Regions from separate parts of the Pseudomonas fluorescens group sp. PF-1 genome, predicted to be linked through region 1. Evidence: predicted binding sites of a transcription regulator. Region 1 holds the regulator's gene; each other region holds the start of a gene.
The links. The regulator FliA, encoded in region 1, starts transcription of late flagellar genes. The targets are predictions, from matches to a motif close to CTAAAGTTTNNNNNNNNNNNGCCGNTAA.
Positions count from the first base shown of each region.

Region 1 (5,188 bases):
ACCAGCCAGAAACAGGTTCTAACCGCCGCTTATCACAGTTACAAGCGCTGCGGGCTCGCCGGCTGCATCCTGACTAAACTGGATGAAACGGCCAGTCTGGGCGAGGTGTTGAGCCTGGCCATCAGTCATGAACTGCCGGTGGCCTACCTGACCGATGGCCCGCGGATTCCGGATGATTTGCATCTGCCGCGTCGTCATCAGTTGGTCAGTCGCGCCGTTAGCGTGCAAATGCAGGAAGAACCCAGCGAAGAAGCCATGGCTGACATGTTCGCTGACATCTACCACAGTCCGACCAAACAGGTTGGCTGAGGTAAAAATGAATAGTTTTTGTACCTACATCGATGGTCTGCCATGCATTGTTCCGGTTGAGAACGCGCAGCCAGTAATGTGGCCTCCGTCTATGCAAGACAAGGTAAAGAAATAACATGGGCAGCATGCATCCCGTACAGGTGATCGCGGTGACCGGCGGCAAAGGTGGCGTCGGGAAGACTAACGTGTCAGTGAACTTGTCCCTGGCTTTAGCTGAGCTTGGCCGTCGCGTCATGCTGCTGGACGCCGACCTGGGGCTGGCGAACGTCGACGCTCTCCTGGGCCTGACACCCAAACGTACCCTGGCCGACGTAATCGAAGGCCGCTGCGAGCTGCGTGACGTCTTGTTGCAGGGGCCGGGCGGCATCCGCATCGTGCCGGCCGCGTCCGGCACCCAGAGCATGGTTCATCTGAGTCCGGCACAACACGCCGGCCTGATCCAGGCCTTCAGCGACATCGGCGACAACCTCGACGTACTGGTGATCGACACCGCTGCGGGCATTGGTGACTCGGTAGTCAGTTTTGTCCGCGCGGCGCAGGAAGTCTTGCTGGTGGTCTGCGATGAGCCGACTTCGATCACCGACGCCTATGCCTTGATCAAATTGCTCAACCGCGATTACGGCATGAACCGTTTCCGGGTCCTGGCCAACATGGCGCAGAGCCCGCAGGAAGGCCGCAATCTGTTCGCCAAACTGACCAAGGTCACGGATCGCTTTCTTGACGTCGCCCTGCAATATGTCGGTGCCGTGCCTTACGACGAAAGCGTACGCAAGGCGGTACAGAAGCAACGTGCCGTCTACGAAGCGTTCCCGCGCTCCAAGTGCTCGCTGGCGTTCAAGGCTATCGCCCAGAAAGTCGACACCTGGCCGCTGCCTGCCAACCCGCGTGGACACCTGGAGTTTTTCGTTGAGCGCCTCGTGCAACAAACGGCAGGACCCGTGCTATGACCGCCAGCGGTTACAACCTTTACAAGAAGTCGGCACGTGACGCGCAGTACGAGTTGATCGAGCGTTACGCGCCACTGGTTAAACGCATTGCCTACCATTTGCTGGCGCGTCTGCCGGCCAGTGTCCAGGTCGAAGACCTGATCCAGGCCGGGATGATCGGCCTGCTGGAAGTGTCGGCCAAATACGACGCCAGCAAAGGCGCGAGTTTCGAAACGTACGCGGGCATACGAATCCGCGGCGCCATGCTCGATGAAGTGCGCAAGGGGGACTGGGCGCCTCGTTCGGTTCACCGCAACACGCGCATGGTCAGCGACGCAATTCGCTCGATTGAAGCTAAAACCGGCCGTGACGCTAAAGATCACGAAGTTGCGGCCGAACTCCAATTGAGTCTCGATGATTATTACGGGATTTTGAACGACACCCTGGGCAGCCGGTTGTTCAGCTTCGACGATCTGTTGCAGGACGGCGAACACGAAGGGCTGCACGAGGATGGCGCGAGTGCTCATCTCGAGCCGTCACGCGATCTGGAAGATGAACGCTTCCAGGCGGCGCTGGCGGATGCGATTGCCAATTTGCCGGAGCGCGAGCGACTGGTGTTGGCGCTGTACTACGACGAAGAGTTGAATCTCAAGGAAATCGGTGAGGTCCTGGGGGTTAGCGAATCTCGGGTCAGCCAGTTACACAGCCAGTGCGCGGCCCGCTTGCGGGGGCGTTTGGGAGAGTGGCGAGCGCGCTGAAGGCAGTGTGGGGGCACTGCGACGTGACTGGTGGGGTATTAACCGCGCCGGTCTCGATCCGTTGTACTCCAGACTGTCATTGAGTGCTTTGCCAGATTGATTGAAATGGCGCGTCCAGGTGCTGGGCGCGTTTTAGTCTGCTTGGAGGTCGAATTGGACAAGAACATGAAAATCCTCATCGTTGATGACTTCTCAACGATGCGGCGGATCATAAAAAACCTGTTGCGTGACCTTGGGTTCACCAACACGGTCGAGGCCGACGATGGCACTACTGCCATTCCGGTTCTCAACAGCGGGAGCATCGACTTTCTGGTGACGGACTGGAACATGCCTGGCATGACCGGTATTGATCTGCTGCGCCACGTGCGTGCCGATGAAAAACTCAAGCATCTGCCCGTGTTGATGGTGACCGCTGAAGCCAAGCGCGAGCAGATCATCGAAGCGGCCCAGGCGGGCGTTAACGGCTATGTGGTCAAACCCTTCACGGCCCAGGCGTTGAAAGAAAAAATCGAGAAGATTTTCGAACGCATTGGTTGAACTGCGCCACGGGGGAGCTATGGGACATAACGAATCATCGCAGGGCGATTTCGAATCGACCCTGAAAAAACACGCCGTCGAACTGGTCGCGAGCCTTGAAAAAGGCAGGTTTGGCGATGCTGTGCAATTGATCCATGAGCTCAACCAGACCCGTGACCGCGGCCTGTACCAGGAAGTGGGCAAGCTCACCCGCGAGCTGCATAGTGCGATCGTCAATTTCCAGATTGACCCGCACATGCCGCAAGCCGAGGAGGTGTCACAGATCACCGACGCCACCGAGCGTCTGGGGTATGTGGTCAAGCTGACCGAGGCCGCAGCCAACCGCACCATGGACCTGGTGGAAACCGCCACACCGCTGGTCAACAGCCTGGCTGATGAAGCCCAGGCCTTGAGCACGGACTGGGGGCGGTTCATGCGTCGCGAAGTCGGGGCTGAAGAGTTCCGCGAGCTGGCCCGGCGAGTCGACGGGTTCCTGTCGCGCAGCAGCGCAGACAACCGCGCGGTGTCGAGCAACCTGAACGACATCCTGCTTGCCCAGGATTACCAGGACCTCACAGGTCAGGTGATCAAGCGTGTGACCCTTCTGGTCACCGAAGTCGAAAGCAACCTGCTCAAGCTCGTGCTCATGGCCAGTCAGGTGGACCGCTTCGCGGGCATCGAACATGACCGTGAAGCGATGCTTGCAGAAAAAGATCCACAAAAACATCTCTCTCAGGGTGAAGGTCCGCAGATTCATGCCGATAAAAGAGAAGACGTTGTGTCCGGTCAGGACGATGTGGACGATTTGTTATCCAGCCTGGGATTTTAGCGTTTTAGAATTTTAGGTTTTTTGGGTTTTTAGACCTGTAGGAGCACCCCCTTAATGAGCTTCGGCGCCGATGAAGAGATCCTTCAGGATTTCCTGGTTGAGGCCGGCGAGATTCTAGAGCAACTGTCCGAGCAACTGGTCGAGCTGGAAAGCCGGCCGGATGATGCGGACTTGCTCAATGCAATTTTTCGCGGTTTTCACACTGTAAAAGGGGGCGCCGGCTTCCTTCAGCTCAATGAGCTGGTGGAGTGCTGTCACATCGCCGAGAACGTGTTCGACATCCTGCGCAAGGGCGAGCGTCGCGTTGACTCGGAATTGATGGACGTGGTTCTCGAAGCACTGGACGCGGTGAACGGCATGTTCGGCGAAGTCCGTGAGCGCAGTCCGATCACGGCGGCCACACCCGAATTGCTGGCGGCGCTGGCCCGTCTGGCCGAGCCGCAATCGGCTGACGAGGCGGCTCCCGCGCCTGTCGCCGAAGTGATGGAAGAGCCCGTTGCCGAAAGCGACTCGGGCGACATCACCGACAACGAATTCGAACAACTGCTGGACTCGCTGAATGCCGTCAAGGCCCAGGCTGAAGCGCCAGCTGCTGCTCCAGTACCGGACGACGCTGCCGCCGCCAGTGACGAAATCACCGATGCCGAGTTCGAGTCGTTGCTCGATCAACTGCACGGTAAAGGTCAGTTCGCCGTCGATGCGGTGGCGACGCCTGCTGCGTCCACGGAACCGCAAGCCCCGAAAGAGGCGGGCGACAGCTCCGATATCACCGACGACGAATTCGAAGCCTTGCTCGATCAGTTGCACGGCAAGGGCAACTTTGCTGTCGATGCGCTGGAGTCGGCCATCGCTTCGGTACCGACGCCAGCAGCGCCAAACGCCGCGGCGGCGGGCAGTGATCTGATCAGCGATCACGAGTTCGAATCGCTGCTCGACGAATTGCACGGCAAAGGCAAGTTCACTGAAGTCGGTACTGCTACCGGCGCCAGTGCTTCGGTGGCGACGCCCGTGGCCAAGGCCGCGGCCCCGAAACCGGTGGCGAAGGCTAGCGAGCCCAAAGCCGAAGCACCGGCGCCAGCCGCAGCACCCGCGCCAGCCGCTGCCCCGGCTCCGGCCCGTGCCCCGGCCTCGGCCCCGGCGCACGAAAAGCCGGCCAGTGAAGCAGAGACAACCGTGCGGGTCGACACCGCACGTCTCGACGAAATCATGAACATGGTCGGCGAATTGGTGTTGGTGCGTAACCGCCTGGTTCGCCTGGGTGCCAACAGCGCCGATGAGGCCATGTCCAAGGCTGTGTCGAACCTCGATGTGGTCACCGCCGATCTACAGACCGCGGTCATGAAGACCCGGATGCAACCGATCAAGAAAGTCTTCGGGCGCTTCCCGCGTCTGGTTCGCGACCTGGCTCGCCAGCTCAAGAAAGAAATCAACCTGGAGCTGGTCGGCGAAGAAACCGACCTCGACAAGAACCTCGTCGAGGCCCTGGCCGACCCGTTGGTCCACTTGGTACGCAACGCAGTCGACCACGGTATCGAGTCGCCGGAAGAACGCGAAGCCTCGGGCAAGGCCCGCGGTGGCAAGGTGATCCTGGCCGCGGAACAGGAAGGCGACCACATCCTGCTGTCGATCTCCGATGACGGCAAGGGCATGGACCCGAACGTCTTGCGTTCCATCGCGGTAAAACGCGGTGTGATGGACAAGGACGCGGCCGATCGCCTGAGCGACACCGAGTGCTACAACCTGATCTTCGCCCCGGGCTTCTCGACCAAGACCGAGATCTCCGACGTGTCGGGTCGTGGCGTGGGCATGGACGTGGTGAAAACCAAGATTTCCCAGCTCAACGGCTCGAT
Region 1 covers NZ_JBTMNG010000001.1:1,501,209-1,506,396, forward strand. The annotation lists gene flhF (flagellar biosynthesis protein FlhF) at 1-309, shown strand, start outside; gene fleN (flagellar synthesis regulator FleN) at 426-1,256, shown strand; gene fliA (RNA polymerase sigma factor FliA) at 1,253-1,993, shown strand; gene ACX3YD_RS07145 (chemotaxis response regulator CheY) at 2,159-2,530, shown strand; gene ACX3YD_RS07150 (protein phosphatase CheZ) at 2,550-3,338, shown strand; gene ACX3YD_RS07155 (chemotaxis protein CheA) at 3,393-5,188, shown strand, end outside.

Region 2 (5,188 bases), 500 kb from region 1:
TTGGCCAGCACGGTTTGGCCGTAAGCCAGACCGGCCAGGGTCGCGGTATCGAAACTGGAGAACGGGTGAAACGGATTGCGCTTCATGTCCAGGCGCGCGACCGCAGCGTTGAGGAAGCCCAAGTCGAAGCTGCTGTTATGCCCGACCAGGATCGCCCGTTTGCATCCATTGGCCTTGAGGGCCTTGCGTACGCCACGGAAGATGTCGTTCAGGGCTGTTTCTTCACTCACGGCCATGCGCAACGGGTGATCGAGCTTGATCCCGGTGAATTCCAGGGCGGCGGCTTCGATGTTCGCGCCTTCGAACGGCTCGACACGGAAGAAGTAGGTGTGATCCGGGTACACAAACCCCTTTTCATCCATGGCGATGGTGGTCGCGGCAATTTCCAGCAGGGCGTCGGTGGCCGAGTTGAAACCACCGGTTTCTACGTCGACGACAACGGGCAGGTAACCACGAAACCTGGCAGCCATTGGATGACGGGGACCGCCTCCGCCGCCATGACCTTCCTGTTCGTCGTCGAAATGCTCTTCACTCACGCGTGTTCCTCCAGCAGGCGCCAGCGCAGTTTTTCACCGGCGCGCAGCGGGATAACGGTCAGCTCGCCAAACGGCAGGCTGGTGGGGGCGGTCCATTCTTCGCGGACCAGGGTGATGCGATCGGTGTTCGCCGGCAGGCCATAGAAACGCGGGCCGTTGAGGCTGGCGAAGGCTTCCAGCTTGTCCAGCGCATTGCGCTGTTCGAAGGCTTCGGCATACAACTCGATCGCGGCATAGGCGGTGTAGCAGCCAGCGCAGCCACAAGCGGCTTCTTTGGCATGCTGGGCGTGGGGCGCCGAGTCTGTGCCGAGGAAGAACTTCTCGCTGCCGCTGGTGGCGGCGTCGAGCAGGGCTTCCTGGTGCGTATTGCGCTTGAGGATCGGCAGGCAATAGAAGTGCGGACGAATCCCGCCCACCAGCATGTGGTTGCGATTGTATAGCAGGTGATGCGCTGTGATGGTCGCGCCCACGTTGGCCGAAGCCGAGTTGACGAACTGCACGGCGTCTGTGGTCGTGATGTGTTCGAACACCACTTTCAGGGTCGGGAAACGCTCGACCACACGGCGCATGTGCTCATCGATGAAGATCTTTTCGCGGTCGAATACATCGACATCGCCACGGGTGACTTCGCCGTGGATCAACAAGGGCATTCCGACTTCGGCCATGGCCTCCAGTGCGGGAAAGATCTTGTCGATGCTGGTGACGCCAGAGTCCGAGTTGGTGGTCGCGCCGGCCGGGTACAGCTTGGCGGCGTGGACGAAACCGCAGGCCTTGGCCTCGCGAATTTCTTCAGGCTGGGTGCGGTCGGTCAGGTACAGGACCATCAGCGGTTCGAAATGGCTGCCGGCCGGGCGAGCAGCGAGAATCCGCTGGCGATAGCCGTCGGCCTCAGCCGCATTACGGACCGGCGGAACCAGGTTGGGCATGATGATGGCGCGACCAAAGGTGCGCGCAACATCCGCAACGGTATTGGTCAACACGGCACCATCGCGAAGATGAATGTGCCAGTCGTCGGGACGCAGCAGGGTCAGGCGGTCGGACATGAGGGGATTCCAGGCGGGTCAAACTGAGGGGAATGCTACCGGAAAAGACTCTTGCAGGCACTCGCTATCAAGTTTTACGGGAAGCTTCCGATATCCAACAGGTATGCCGTAAACATATGTGTGTCGGTCTTTTTGTTGTAGAAGCCAGTGGAGCCTCCCGTGCGCCAGCGTTATTTAGCCTTGCTCAGTGTGTTTGCCAGCCTTCCTGCGATGGCGCTCACTTTCCAGACCCGACTGGAGAGCATCGAGTGGACGGTCGAAGGTGACAAGTTCGAATGCAGACTGACCCAGCCGATCACTGATTTTGGCTCGGGACAATTCGTGCGCCGTGCTGGCGAGCAGGCGACGTTTCGTCTGAATGCCTACAACGCCATGATGGGTGGCGGGTCGGCCACCTTGCTGGCGGCGGCTGCGCCGTGGCAACCGGGGCGGGGCGATATCAACCTGGGTTCGGTGAGAATCGGCAGCGGCAATGTGCTGTTCAACAGTTCGCAGGTGCAGGCGGGGCGATTGATCAGTGGCCTGATGGACGGACGCAGCCCTGTGATCCGGCATTCTTCGGGGGATGGGCGTGTGTCGGAAGTGCGGTTGCTGCCGGTCAAGTTCAGCAAGGCGTTTGCCGACTATCAGGGTTGCGTGGCGAAGTTGTTGCCGCAGAACTTCGAGCAGGTGAAACAATCCGAAGTTGGTTTCCCTGGTGGCGGTATCGACCTGGATGCGGCGGCGAAAGCCAAGCTGCAGGTGATGCTGGAGTACATGAAGGCCGATCCGACGGTCAATCACATCGAACTCGACGGTCATTCCGACAACAGCGGCAACCGCCTGACCAACCGTGACCTGTCACGGCGCCGGGCCCTGGCGGTCATGGAGTTCTTCAAGGCCAATGGCATTCAGGAATCGCAGGTCACCATGCGCTTCCACGGTGAGCGTTACCCACTGGCACCCAACACAAACAATGCCAATCGGGCCAAGAACCGTCGGGTCGCCGTTCGCCTGGAACGCGGAGCTCCGCCAGAGCAGGTGGCCCCGCAGGCCACGAAGCCAGCCACATCGGCGACCTCCTGACTCGCCGGTCATCGTCGCGCTCTCGACATAATCTGTCGCTTCGTCGTCATAAGCTGTCGCGCCTCTGTAAATTATCCTGCATGAGCGGTAGACTTCCCGGCTTTCCGTAGAACCCCGTGGAGTGATGGCATGGCGGACGTAAACAAGGTCGTTCTGGCGTATTCCGGCGGCCTGGACACTTCGGTGATCCTCAAGTGGCTGCAGGATACTTATAACTGTGAAGTGGTGACCTTCACCGCTGACCTGGGTCAGGGCGAAGAGGTCGAACCGGCACGCGCCAAGGCTCAGGCCATGGGCGTGAAAGAGATCTACATCGACGACTTGCGCGAAGAGTTCGTGCGCGATTTCGTTTTCCCGATGTTCCGCGCCAACACCGTTTACGAAGGCGAGTACCTGCTGGGTACTTCCATCGCTCGTCCGTTGATCGCCAAACGCCTGATCGAAATCGCCAACGAAACCGGCGCAGACGCCATTTCCCACGGCGCTACCGGCAAGGGCAACGACCAGGTTCGTTTCGAACTGGGCGCCTATGCCTTGAAACCAGGCGTGAAAGTGATTGCCCCTTGGCGCGAGTGGGACCTGCTGTCCCGCGAGAAGCTGATGGACTACGCCGAGAAGCACGCAATCCCGATCGAGCGTCACGGCAAGAAGAAATCCCCGTACTCGATGGATGCCAACCTGTTGCACATCTCCTATGAAGGCGGCGTGCTGGAAGACACCTGGACCGAGCACGAAGAAGACATGTGGCGTTGGACCGTCTCCCCGGAGAAGGCGCCTGACAAGCCGCAGTATCTGGAATTGACCTACCGCAACGGCGACATCGTCGCACTGGACGGCGTCGAAATGACCCCGGCTACCGTGCTGGCGACGTTGAACCGTATCGGTGGTGAACACGGCATCGGCCGTCTGGACATCGTCGAGAACCGTTACGTGGGCATGAAGTCCCGTGGCTGCTACGAGACACCTGGCGGCACCATCATGCTGCGCGCCCACCGTGCGATCGAATCGATCACCCTGGACCGCGAAGTGGCTCACCTCAAGGACGAGTTGATGCCGAAGTACGCCAGCCTGATCTACACCGGCTACTGGTGGAGCCCGGAGCGTCTGATGCTGCAGCAGATGATCGACGCGTCCCAGGCTCACGTGAATGGCGTTGTGCGCCTGAAGCTGTACAAGGGCAATGTGATCGTGACCGGTCGCAAGTCCGACGAGTCGTTGTTCGACGCCAACATCGCGACCTTCGAGGAAGATGGCGGCGCCTACAATCAGGCCGACGCGGCGGGTTTCATCAAGCTCAACGCATTGCGCATGCGCATTGCTGCGAACAAGGGCCGGAAGCTTTTCTGAGGCCTTTGAGCGGGTAAGGGATTTGTGGCCTCGTCATCGACGAGGCCACAAGCCCGAAATAGTGTTTATCTGGTCCTTCGACATCGCGATTTTCTTGTCACCCTCTTTATCTGCTATCTGTCTCCCTCTGATATTTTCCGCGCGTCTCTGATATCGATTGGCCGCTATGGTCAATGACCGTCACCTCATGTGTGTTCAAATTGTAAGCCGCGCAACATGTGGCGCTATGGCGCTTGCGCGTCAGCTTGGAATGTTTGATTGCACAGTTTTTCAGTATGGCCTCCGATTCTGCGCAGGTGAGAAACAAAATCACGTGTGCCTGCCTGTCCCGTGGCCTCTCGATGTTCTCCAATAAAGCGCTGAATTCGATTTTTTTGCTCAGGCAGCGTGCATCAATGATGCATAACTCCTTGAGCAGCGCGGTCATTCGGATGTGATGTTCAACCGAGGGCAGACCCTGCAAGCCTGGGTCTACGAGCGAGGCCTGAGCGGCGCAGGGGGGCGAAGCGGATCGCCCGGCATCCACTGGCTTATGCCGTTCAGTATGTTCACTTGACGTCGTTGAGTGGCTGTTTTCCGGATGCTTGGGCTTGTCCAGCACCTTTATGAAGTGCTTTCCCTTGTCAAAATCTGAAGGCGCATACAGCGAACGATAATTAAAGTTGAGTGTGACGAAGAATAGAAGCAGTAAATAAAAGGGGAAGCTGATCAGGAACCATATGTAGATTTCTCTCTCCTTATTGTCCAGAAAGGGTAGAGAAATCGCTGCGGATGTTTCAGAAAGTGTTGCGAATATCGCGATAACGGTCATGGGGTTGGTGATTCTTTTTTTGAGTTTTGTCATGTTGTTCACTCATATTTAATTTGTCTTTTCTCGGTGGGTTAATAACGATATTTTGGTTGGGTGTTGTTAATGATTTGGATTTGTATAGGAAGTATATCCATTTTAATGTGTGTGAGCGTTGTGTTGATTTAATTTGGCTTGGCTGGAAGTGGGTTTTAAATTGTGTCTTTGTAATGATTGTTTGTCAGATTTTCTTCGCTGTAAGAGTAAGTGGATACGTGGTGTGTGATATTTCTGGTATGAATATAAGTACGGAAAATATCGGTTACTTTTTGGCCGTGGTTGAGTGGGCTGTATCAGCCAGACTGCGGTTGCTCCGATTTTTTGCTCAACTTTTTTGTCGTAAATTGATA
Region 2 covers NZ_JBTMNG010000001.1:1,003,798-1,008,985, forward strand. The annotation lists gene rnt (ribonuclease T) at 1-536, opposite strand, end outside; gene pyrC (dihydroorotase) at 533-1,579, opposite strand; gene ACX3YD_RS04820 (flagellar protein MotY) at 1,739-2,644, shown strand; gene ACX3YD_RS04825 (argininosuccinate synthase) at 2,774-3,991, shown strand; gene ACX3YD_RS04830 (hypothetical protein) at 4,098-4,835, opposite strand.
Region 2: the regulator FliA is predicted to act here: its motif matches at 1,646-1,673, upstream of ACX3YD_RS04820 (flagellar protein MotY).

Region 3 (5,188 bases), 290 kb from region 1:
TGACCGCTTTCAATCGCCTGGGCCGCATCCACCGCACCGCTCTGCACGGTGTGGATGATCTGTTTGATTTCGATGATCGACGCCGCCGTGCGCTGGGCCAGGCTGCGCACTTCATCAGCCACCACGGCAAAACCGCGCCCGGCCTCTCCAGCGCGAGCGGCTTCAATCGCGGCGTTAAGCGCCAGCAGGTTGGTCTGTTCGGCGATGCCGCGAATCACTTCCAGTACCTTGCCGATGCGCCCGCTGTCGGTTTCCAGCTGACGAATGACCGTGGCGGTGTTGTCGATTTCGCCGCGCATCCGGGTGATGGTGTCAATGGTGCCCTGCATGACTTTCTCGCCCTGCTGCGCGGAATGGTCCGCATCGTCGGCGGCGCGTGCGGCATCGGCGGCATGGCGGGCGACTTCCTGTGCGGTGGCGGACATTTCGTTCATCGCCGTGGCCACCTGATCGGTGCGATTGAACTGCTCATGGGTGCCGCCGGCCATCACGGTCGCGATCGAATTCAGCTCGCCGCTGGCGCTTTCCAGATCCGAGGCACTGCGTTGCAAGCGGCTGAAGGTTTCAGCGAGGAAGTCGCGCAAGGTATTGGCCGCCATCGCCAGTTTGCCCAGTTCATCCTGACGGCCGCTGGCCACGCGCTCGGCGAATTTGCCGTGGCTGAGTTGCGCCACGTATTCGATCAGTTGGCGAATCGGCTCGACCAGGTTGCGGTTGATCAGCCACAGGCTCAACAGACCGATCAGCGCCCCTGACACCAGCATCACGATGATCCCCAGCAACACCGTGCGACGGGCACTGGCGCTGAGCTGTTTCGATTGGTCCACACCCTGCTGGCGCAACTCGCTGACCAAGGCGCTCATCTGATCGCTGGTCGCGCGGTCCACCCCCTTGACTGCAGTGTCACCGGCCGTGGGATCGGCACCCGCCGCAAGATAGGCATCGCGGCCCTTCTGATACGCGGCGCCCAGTTGGCGATGCTCGTCGCGCAGCCGTTCGATGCGCGATTTCAGTTGCGGCTCGATGCCCTGCTGCCCGGCCAGTTCGCCGAGGATGTCCTGCACATCGCGCTGACGCTCCTGGAACTGCTTCCAGTATTTGTCCAGGTCAGCCGGTTGCTTGCCGCGCAGCAGGACGTTTTTCCACTCCTGTACCTGCACCTTGAATTGCAGGTTGGCTTCATCGATCAGTTGCGACGTGTGCAACGGCCCCTCGATCAGGTTGGCGTAGCTCTGGACACCGCTGGACAAAAAGTGAAAGCAGGCCAGCGCGATCAGCAACATCGCAATCAGACTGCCGCTCAGCAGGGCGAGAATTTGCGCTCTCAGGGACTTTTGCAAAAACATCGGACGGTACTCATGACAGGTATGAAGCACGCCCGGTTCAGGCGTGAAAGGTCTCCGGACATCCTTGTCTGCGGCGTCGGCTTTTGGCCGAAGGCGCGCAACTTACCCCAAGCAAGATCGGCGTGCCAGAGCGGTTCTTTAGGGAAATCCGACCATCGGCCGAGCAATCGTTTGCGTTCACTTTGTCGTCACAAAAACGTCATCAATGCTTGCGATGATGCGGCTCAAGTGAACCTGTAAAACCCGCAGCAGGCGCCTCACCTTGCGAGCACTCATGAACCACAGCATCGATCAAAGCCATCGCGATCCGGACCTGTTCGGCTTGCTCTACGGCTTCAGTTTTCGTCCTGGCGAGCGCGGTCGCGAGATCGATTCGGCCAGGGCGCTGCAGTGCCTTCAGCAACCGGACGACAGCGGTGAATTCCTCTGGCTGCATTTGAATCTTGCCCATGCCGCGTGCGAGCGCTGGATGAAAAGTCATCTGGAATTGCCCGACGAGTTTTTTGAGGCCTTGCACGAAGGCTCGCGTTCGACGCGTATCGAGCATGTCGACTCGGCATTGCTGGCGGTGGTCAACGACGTGGTGTTCAACCTCAGCAGCATGGTCTCGTCGGATGTTTCGACGCTGTGGGTCTGCGTGCGCAGTCGACTGATCATCAGCGCACGCCTGCAACCGCTGCACTCGGTGGACAAGCTGCGCTCTTCGGTGAAGGCCGGCGAACGCTTTCGCTCGCCGCTGGAACTGCTGGTGCACCTGCTGCGCGATCAGGGTGAAGTGCTGACCCAGATCGTGCGCAAGACCAGCCAGAGTGTCGATCAGGTCGAAGACGAATTACTCTCCTCGCGCCTGTCGACCAACCGCGCCGAGCTGGGCGCCAACCGTCGGGTGCTGGTGCGCTTGCAGCGGTTGCTGGCGCTGGAACCGGGGTCGTTGCTGCGCCTGCTCAATCGCCCGCCGACGTGGCTGCAAAAGGAAGACGTGAAGGAGCTGCGCAAATCCACCGAGGAGTTCGCGTTGATCATCAACGACCTCACGGCGCTGGGCGAACGGATCAAGCTGCTGCAGGAAGAGATCGCCGCCAACATCAACGAACAGACCAACCGCACGCTGTTCACCCTGACGGTGGTGACGGTGCTGGCACTGCCCATCAATATCATTGCCGGCTTCTTCGGCATGAACGTTGGTGGCATTCCGCTGGCCGGTGATCCGGAAGGGTTCTGGATCCTGGTGGCGCTGGTCGCGACCTTCACAGTGATTGCCGGGCGTTGGGCGTTTCGCAAGCAGCGGGATTATTGACACGCCCTCATCACCGACACAGGTTTTTTGTACAGCCCTCAGGATTATCCGGGTTCCCGATAAACGGCCCACGAATCACCTAAACCCTGATCCAAAGCAGTCTTCCTGTAACAATTAGCAACGATTATCACTGATACACCTCCCTCCTCAGGAATGTCAGCGATGGCTACACCCACCTTCTCCGCCGCCCAGGCGCCCGTCAGTAGCGCAAAACCGCAATTGGATAAAAAACCTGGACTGTTCACCATCGTGGTGTTTTTTGCCGTACTGGCCATCGGCTTGCTGTTCACCGCCTACAGCCTGATGCACGACATGCACGAACTCGGCACGGTGGTAACCACCTGGACGCCGTTTCTGCTGCTGGGCGTCGCGCTGCTGATCGCTCTGGGCTTTGAATTCGTCAACGGCTTCCACGACACCGCCAACGCGGTGGCCACCGTGATTTACACCAACTCATTGCCGCCGAACGTCGCGGTGGTCTGGTCCGGTTTCTTCAACTTCCTCGGTGTGTTGCTGTCCAGCGGCGCCGTGGCTTTCGGCATCATCGCCCTGCTGCCGGTCGAGCTGATTCTGCAGGTCGGGTCGTCCGCTGGTTTTGCGATGATCTTCGCCCTGCTGATCGCGGCGATCCTGTGGAACCTCGGCACCTGGTGGCTGGGCCTGCCGGCGTCTTCATCGCACACCCTGATCGGCTCGATCATCGGCGTTGGCGTGGCCAACGCACTGATGCATGGCCGTGATGGCACCAGCGGCGTGGACTGGGCGCAAGCGACCAAGATCGGTTACGCACTGCTGCTGTCGCCGCTGGTCGGCTTCGGCTGCGCCGCATTGCTGCTGCTGGCCCTGCGCGCCTTTGTGAAAAACCGTGCGCTGTACAAAGAACCGAAAGGCGACACGCCGCCACCTTGGTGGATTCGCGGCCTGCTGATCGTGACCTGCACTGGCGTGTCCTTCGCCCACGGCTCCAACGACGGCCAGAAGGGCATGGGCCTGATCATGTTGATTCTGGTCGGTACGCTGCCGATGGCCTACGCCCTGAACCGCACCATGCCCGCCGACCAGGCCTTGCAATTTGCCGCGGTGGCCGAAGTCACCCAGCAAGCCCTGGTGAAAAGTGCCCCGCAACCCGCGCCGGCCGACCCGCGGGCGGTGCTGTCCGACTACGTGCGCAGCAAGGACGCCACACCGCAGCTGGTGCCGGCGCTCGCCGCGCTGACCGGTAGCATTGGCGCCGAGGTCAAGGGGTATGGTTCGCTGTCGAAAGTCCCCGCCGAAGCCGTGGGCAACGTGCGCAACGACATGTACCTGACCAGCGAAACCATTCGCCTGATGGACAAGAACAAGCTCGGCAACTTCGACGCCGACACCAGCGGCAAGCTGCAACTGTTCAAGCAGCAGATCGATAACTCGACGCGCTTCATCCCGCTATGGGTGAAGATCGCGGTGGCCATCGCCCTCGGCCTGGGCACCATGGTCGGCTGGAAACGGATCGTGGTGACGGTTGGCGAGAAGATCGGCAAGACCCACCTGACCTACGCCCAGGGCGCCTCGGCGGAAACCGTGGCCATGCTGACCATCGGCGCCGCCGACATGTTCGGTTTGCCGGTGTCGACCACGCATGTGCTGTCTTCCGGTGTGGCCGGGACCATGGTCGCCAATGGTGGCGGCCTGCAGATGAGGACCATCCGCAATCTGCTGATGGCCTGGGTACTGACCTTGCCGGCGGCCATTGTGCTGTCGGGCAGCCTGTACTGGTTGTTCACCCAACTGTTCTGATTCGATCGCTGTTTCAACTGTCCCGGCCCGATCCTGAGCCGGGATTTTTTTTGTCCGTCCATCGCTGACACGTCAACGCCTGCCGCTCGTGCTTGTTCGGGTCAAATGCTGACGATGTGTTCACGCATCACCAGCCGCTCACGCACCACGTCATACACCCAGTGGTACAGGTAGGTGTACGGCAGGAAAAACAGCAGCACCCCGATATCCAGCAAAAATGCCTGCCACAGGCTGATGTTCAGCCACCAGGCAATCAGCGGTACGCCGAGGGCCACCAGGCCGCCTTCGAACAACAGCGCATGCACCACCCGGACCCAGGCGTTGTGTGCAATGGCCAGGCGCTTGAGCATCCGATCGAAGAAACCGTTGAAGACCACGTTCCACGCCAGGGCCAGTGCGGCCATGACCAGGGTCACGACGCCCATGTCGAGCATCGGCTTGTCCATGATCCACGCCAGCAATGGGGTGCAGATCAGGATCGCCAGCAATTCGAAACCGATGGCCTGGAAAATACGCTCAGTGATGGATTTGTTGGCGCTCATGGCCAGACTCCTTGAGTGATGGTGGTTGCCATGATCCTTTCTCACACCGATACTTCATAACCAATAACCATCGATCAAGGCGATAGTTCATGGCCTCCCAAGAAGTGTTGCAGGCCTTCGTCCAGGCCGCGACTCAGGGCTCGTTTTCCGCTGCGGCGCGAAAATTGGGGCGCAGCCAGTCGACCGTCAGCGCGGCGGTGGCCAGTCTGGAAATCGACCTCAACCTG
Region 3 covers NZ_JBTMNG010000001.1:1,207,607-1,212,794, reverse strand. The annotation lists gene ACX3YD_RS05800 (methyl-accepting chemotaxis protein) at 1-1,346, opposite strand, end outside; gene ACX3YD_RS05795 (transporter) at 1,621-2,643, shown strand; gene ACX3YD_RS05790 (inorganic phosphate transporter) at 2,806-4,419, shown strand; gene ACX3YD_RS05785 (multidrug/biocide efflux PACE transporter) at 4,521-4,961, opposite strand; gene ACX3YD_RS05780 (LysR family transcriptional regulator) at 5,051-5,188, shown strand, end outside.
Region 3: the regulator FliA is predicted to act here: its motif matches at 1,461-1,488, upstream of ACX3YD_RS05800 (methyl-accepting chemotaxis protein).

Region 4 (5,188 bases), on a different contig from region 1:
CACATCGCCATGCAACAGGCCAAGAGCACTCAGGGCTGTACCTTCCATATCTTCAACGAACGCATCAACCGCAATGCCCGCAGCATCGCCGACCTCGAAAGCGAACTGCGCCGGGCATTGCGCCGCGATGAGCTGGAACTGCATTACCAGCCACGCCTGAACCTTGAGGACGGGCAAATCGTCGGACTCGAGGCGTTGGTGCGCTGGCGCCACGGCGAGCGTGGCTTGTTGCCACCGAGCGAGTTCGTGCCGCTGGCCGAGCAAAGTGGTCTGATTGTGCCGCTGGGGTACTGGGTCATTTCCCGGGCCTTGCGCGACATGCAGGCATTGCTCGAGCTCGGGATACCGCCATTACACATGGCGATCAACCTGTCATTCCGACAGTTTCAAGACAGTCAGTTGCTCTCGACCCTGAGCCGGCTGATTGCCGAACGTGGCGTCGAGGCGCAATGGCTGGAGTTCGAATTGACCGAAACCGCGGTCATGCGCCGTAGCGATCTGGTGAAGCAGACCATGGATGCCCTCGGGCGCCTTGGGGTGCGCTTCTCCCTCGACGACTTCGGCACCGGGTTTTCCTCGTTCGTACACCTCAATAGCCTGCCGATTACCTTGCTGAAGATCGACAAGAGTTTTGTCGGCGGCATGGAGCAACGGGAAGAGAATCGCAAACTGGTCCACGCGATGATCAACCTGGCGCACAACCTCAACCTCGAAGTCGTCGCCGAAGGGGTGGAGACGTCGGAGCAACTGGACTTGTTGCGCGGGTTTGAGTGCGATCAGGTACAGGGTTATCTGATCAGCAAGCCGTTGGCCTTGGCGGATCTGGTGGAGTACCTGACGTTTGACTCCAGTCAGAAGGCGCCGCTGGAAATCGTCAGCTGACCGCGAATAATTGGCTGCCACGGAGCCCTGTAGGAGCGAGCTTGCTCGCGATGATCGACAACGATAACGCTGGTTCGCAGGTGCACCGCGGCGTTCTCAGGTTTATCGCGAGCAAGCTCGCTCCTACAAGGGATCTCAGTCGGTCTGAGCAACCCCGAAGCGCTGCTCTGATGTTGTGTCCCGCCGAATCATGCGCTTCATCTTCCACTCGAACGCCAGTGTCAGACTCACCGCCGAGCACGCCAGGCCCAGCGCCAGGCCCCACCAGACGCCCGTCGGCCCCCATTGCAAGTCGAACGCCATCCACCAGGCCGCTGGCGCGCCGATCAGCCAATAGCAAGCCAATCCAACCAGGAACGTGGTCTTGGCGTCCTTGAGGCCACGAATGCAGCCCATGGCGATGGTTTGCGTCCCGTCGAACAGCTCGAACCACGCCGCCACCGCCAACAGGCTCACCGCCAGGTGGATGACGTCGCGAAACGCCGGGTCGTTGTGGTCAAGAAACAGCCCCACCAACTGGTTCGGCAACAGCCAGAACACCATCGCAAAACACAGCATCGCCGCAGCACCGAAAGCGAGGCCGACCCGGCCAGCCAGTCGTGCGTCGGGCAGTTGCCCGGCGCCGTAGTGCTGGCCGATGCGCATGGTGATCGCGTAGGAAATCCCCGCTGGCACCATGAACGCCACCGAAACGATCTGCAGGGCGATCTGGTGTGCTCCCAATGGCGTGCTGCCCATGGTGCCCATGCACAGCGCCGCGAAGGCAAACAACCCGACCTCCACTGCGTAGGTGCCGCCAATCGGCAGGCCCAGACGCCACAGCTCTTTCAGGTACGGCCGGTTGAGCCGCAGCAGGCCATGACGTAGCGGATAGGCGTCGTAAGCCGGATGCCGACGAATGTGCAGCGCCAATGCCAGGGCCATGAGGTTGGCGACAATCGCCGTGACCAGGCCAATCCCCATCAGCCCCAGTTTCGGCAGGCCGAACAGGCCGGTAATCAGGGCGTAGTTGAGCAGGAAGTTCGCCACCGTACCGCCCAGGCTGATCACCATCACTGGCGTGGCCCGGCCGATGGCGCTGGTGAAACCACGCAGGGCCATGAAGCTCAGGTAGCCGGGCAGGGCGAATGGCAGAAAGATCAGAAACTGACCCGCCGACTGGACGTTGATCTCAGCCTGGCCGAACAGCAGCAGCACCGGTTTCAGATTCCACAGCAGCAAACCGGCGACCAGTGCCATCAGCCACGCCAGCCACAATCCGGCCTGGGTCAACCGGGTCGCGCCGAGGATATCGCCGGCACCCTGACGGATCGCCACCAGGGTGCCGACCGCAGCAATGACGCCGATACAAAAAATCGACACGAACGAATAGGTCGCCGCGCCGAGTCCACCACCGGCCAATGCCTCGGGACTCAGGCGCGCCATCATCAAGGTGTCGGTGAGGACCATCAACATGTGCGCCAACTGCGAGGCAATCAACGGCCCCGCCAGCCGCAGGATGGCCCAGAGTTCAATACGCGCTGGATGCTGCATGGTCATCACGCTCGTTTATCAAAGAGGACAGGAAAGCGTCGATTCTCGGCGCTCTGCGCGGAATGCACAAAGGGATAAAAAGGATGGGTGGCATGATTAAAACTCATGCTGGAGAGTTTCTGCTAGGGTGGCCTTATCCCGCTGTAGGAGCTTTCCCAATGTCACGTCGCCTTCCTCCCTTGTATGCCTTGCGCGCATTCGAAGCTGCGGCGCGGCACAGTTCGTTTACGCGAGCGGCTGAAGAACTGTCGATCACCCAGAGTGCGGTCAGCCGGCACATTCGTACGCTCGAAGAGCACTTTGCCTGCCGCCTGTTTCATCGCAGTGGTCGCCATCTGCAACTGACCGAATCGGCTCGCTTGCTGTTGCCGGGCATCCGCGAGGGGTTCACCGCACTGGAGCGCGCCTGTAACACCCTGCGCGCCGAAGACGACATCCTGCGCATGAAAGCGCCGTCGACCCTGACCATGCGCTGGTTGCTGGCGCGCCTGAGTCGTTTCCGCCATCTGCAACCGGGCAACGAGGTGCAATTGACCAGCGCCTGGATGGATGTCGATTCGGTGGATTTCAACGACGAGCCGTTCGACTGTGCCGTGTTGCTGAGCAACGGGCACTTCCCGCCGGATTGGGAGGCGAGTTATCTGTTTCCCGAGGAACTGATCCCGGTGGGCGCGCCCAACCTGCCGAGCGATCAGCCCTGGGACGCGGCGCGGCTGGCGAACACCGAGTTGCTGCACCCGACACCGGACCGGCGCGACTGGCGTAACTGGCTGGAGCGCATGGGCCTGGCCGATCAAGTGTCACTCAAGGGGGGGCAGGTGTTCGATACGCTGGAACTGGGCATGATCGCGGCCGCCCGCGGCTACGGCGTGTCCATGGGGGATCTGCTGATGGTGGCGGAGGATGTGGCGCAGGGACGCTTGAGCCTGCCATGGCCGACGGCGGTCGCCAGCGGCGAGCGTTATTACCTGGTCTGGCCGAAAACCCGTCCCGGTGGCGAGCGTATGCGTCGGCTCAGCGATTTCCTGCAAAGTGAAGTCCGGGCGATGGAATTGCCGGATGTCGAGCACTTGAGCTGAAACGATAGAGCCGCCGCAATGGCGGCCTTAAGCAATATCCCGGTTTTTTACTCAAGTATTCCCTCCCTCCGCCGAAAATCTGCAAGTGGGACCTTCGTGCAGGTTCGACGCTTTCCCCATTATCAGAAATTTTGCTGAGTGTGCGTTGCGATCAGGATGATCCGGGCGCTCGGCCAGGAGCCGTCATGTCTCAACCTCGTGCCCGGATCGCCTCGCAGTTGGGTCTTGCGCTCGCTGTGATTCTGGTGACTGTCATCAGCGCAAGTACCTTGTTCGCCCTGCGTTCGCTGAACACCGCCAACCTGGCCACCCGCGAAGAGCATCTGGCGAGCGAAGCCCGGTTATTGGCCGATCAGCTGAGCACCTTCCACGGTACGTTGCGTGAAAGCACCCAGCGCCTGGCGGGCCTGTTCGAAAAGCGTTTCAGTGCTGGCCTGAGCGTGCACCCTGATGAGCCGGTAACGGTTGCGGGCACGCAGACTCCGGGGCTGCATCTGGGCAGCGAAGTGCTCAACAACAACTTCAAGGAAGTGGATGAGTTCAAGCAGATGACCGCTGGCGTGGCGACAGTGTTCGTGCGCAGCGGCGAAGACTTTATCCGGGTCAGTACCTCCCTGAGCAAACAGGACGGCAGCCGGGCCATCGGCACCCTGCTTGATCATGCTCACCCGGCCTACGCACGCCTGATCGCGGGGCAGGGCTATGTCGGGCGTGCCTTGCTGTTCGATCGCTCTTACATGACGCAATACACCCCGGTACGGGACAGCAGCGGCAAGGTGATTGCCGTCCTGTTCGTGGGCTTCGATTACACCGACGCGCAGAACGCGCAGTTCGAAAACCTCAAGCGTTTCCGCATCGGCCAGACCGGTTCACTGGCACTGTTGGACGAGCAGAACAAATGGCTTGTGCCGATTGCCGGTGTGCAAGCGCTGGATCAGGCCGTGCCGGCCGTCGTGGCGCTGGTCAAGACGCCGGGCAAAGGCCGGTTCTGGAGCGACAAGTCCGAAGACTTCTACAGCATTGCCGTGCCGTTTGAAGGCGGGCCGTGGTCGGTGGTGGCGAGCATGCCGAAAACCGAAATCAGCGCTGTGACCTGGAGCGTCGGTATCCAGTTGGCTATCGGCAGTCTGTTGGCGATGTTGCTGGCGGTCGGCGCGGCCGTCTGGCTGTTGCGCAGCAAACTGGCGCCGCTGGGGGATCTGGTGCGTCAGGCCGAAGCCTTGGGCGCCGGTGATTTGAGCGTGCGTCTAAGCGTGTCGAGCAACGATGAAATCGGCCAGTTGGCTCGTGCGTTTAACCAGATGAGTCAAGCGTTGTCGACCATGGTCGAGCACATTCGCAACGCCTCGATGGAGGTCAACAGCCGCGCCCAGGCCTTGTCCGGTTTGTCTGGCGGTGCCTACGAAGGGATGGAGCAGCAATCGGGCGAGATCACCAGCATGGCCGGGGCCGTGGAAGAGTTCAGCGCCACCTCCCTGAACATTGCCGACAACATGGGCAACACCCAGCGCCTGGCCCAGGAAAACGCCCAGCAAACCCGGATCGGTCGCACGTCGATGGACGAAGCGTCCTCGTCCCTGGAGCAAATCGCCGGTGCACTGAACAGCACCGCGACGGTGATCAACACTTTGGGCCAGCGCTCTCAGGAAATCGGCGGCATCGTTGGCGTCATCACCTCGATCGCCGAACAAACC
Region 4 covers NZ_JBTMNG010000002.1:1,089-6,276, reverse strand. The annotation lists gene ACX3YD_RS14695 (putative bifunctional diguanylate cyclase/phosphodiesterase) at 1-882, shown strand, start outside; gene ACX3YD_RS14690 (NorM family multidrug efflux MATE transporter) at 1,018-2,415, opposite strand; gene ACX3YD_RS14685 (LysR substrate-binding domain-containing protein) at 2,574-3,494, shown strand; gene ACX3YD_RS14680 (methyl-accepting chemotaxis protein) at 3,680-5,188, shown strand, end outside.
Region 4: the regulator FliA is predicted to act here: its motif matches at 3,545-3,572, upstream of ACX3YD_RS14680 (methyl-accepting chemotaxis protein).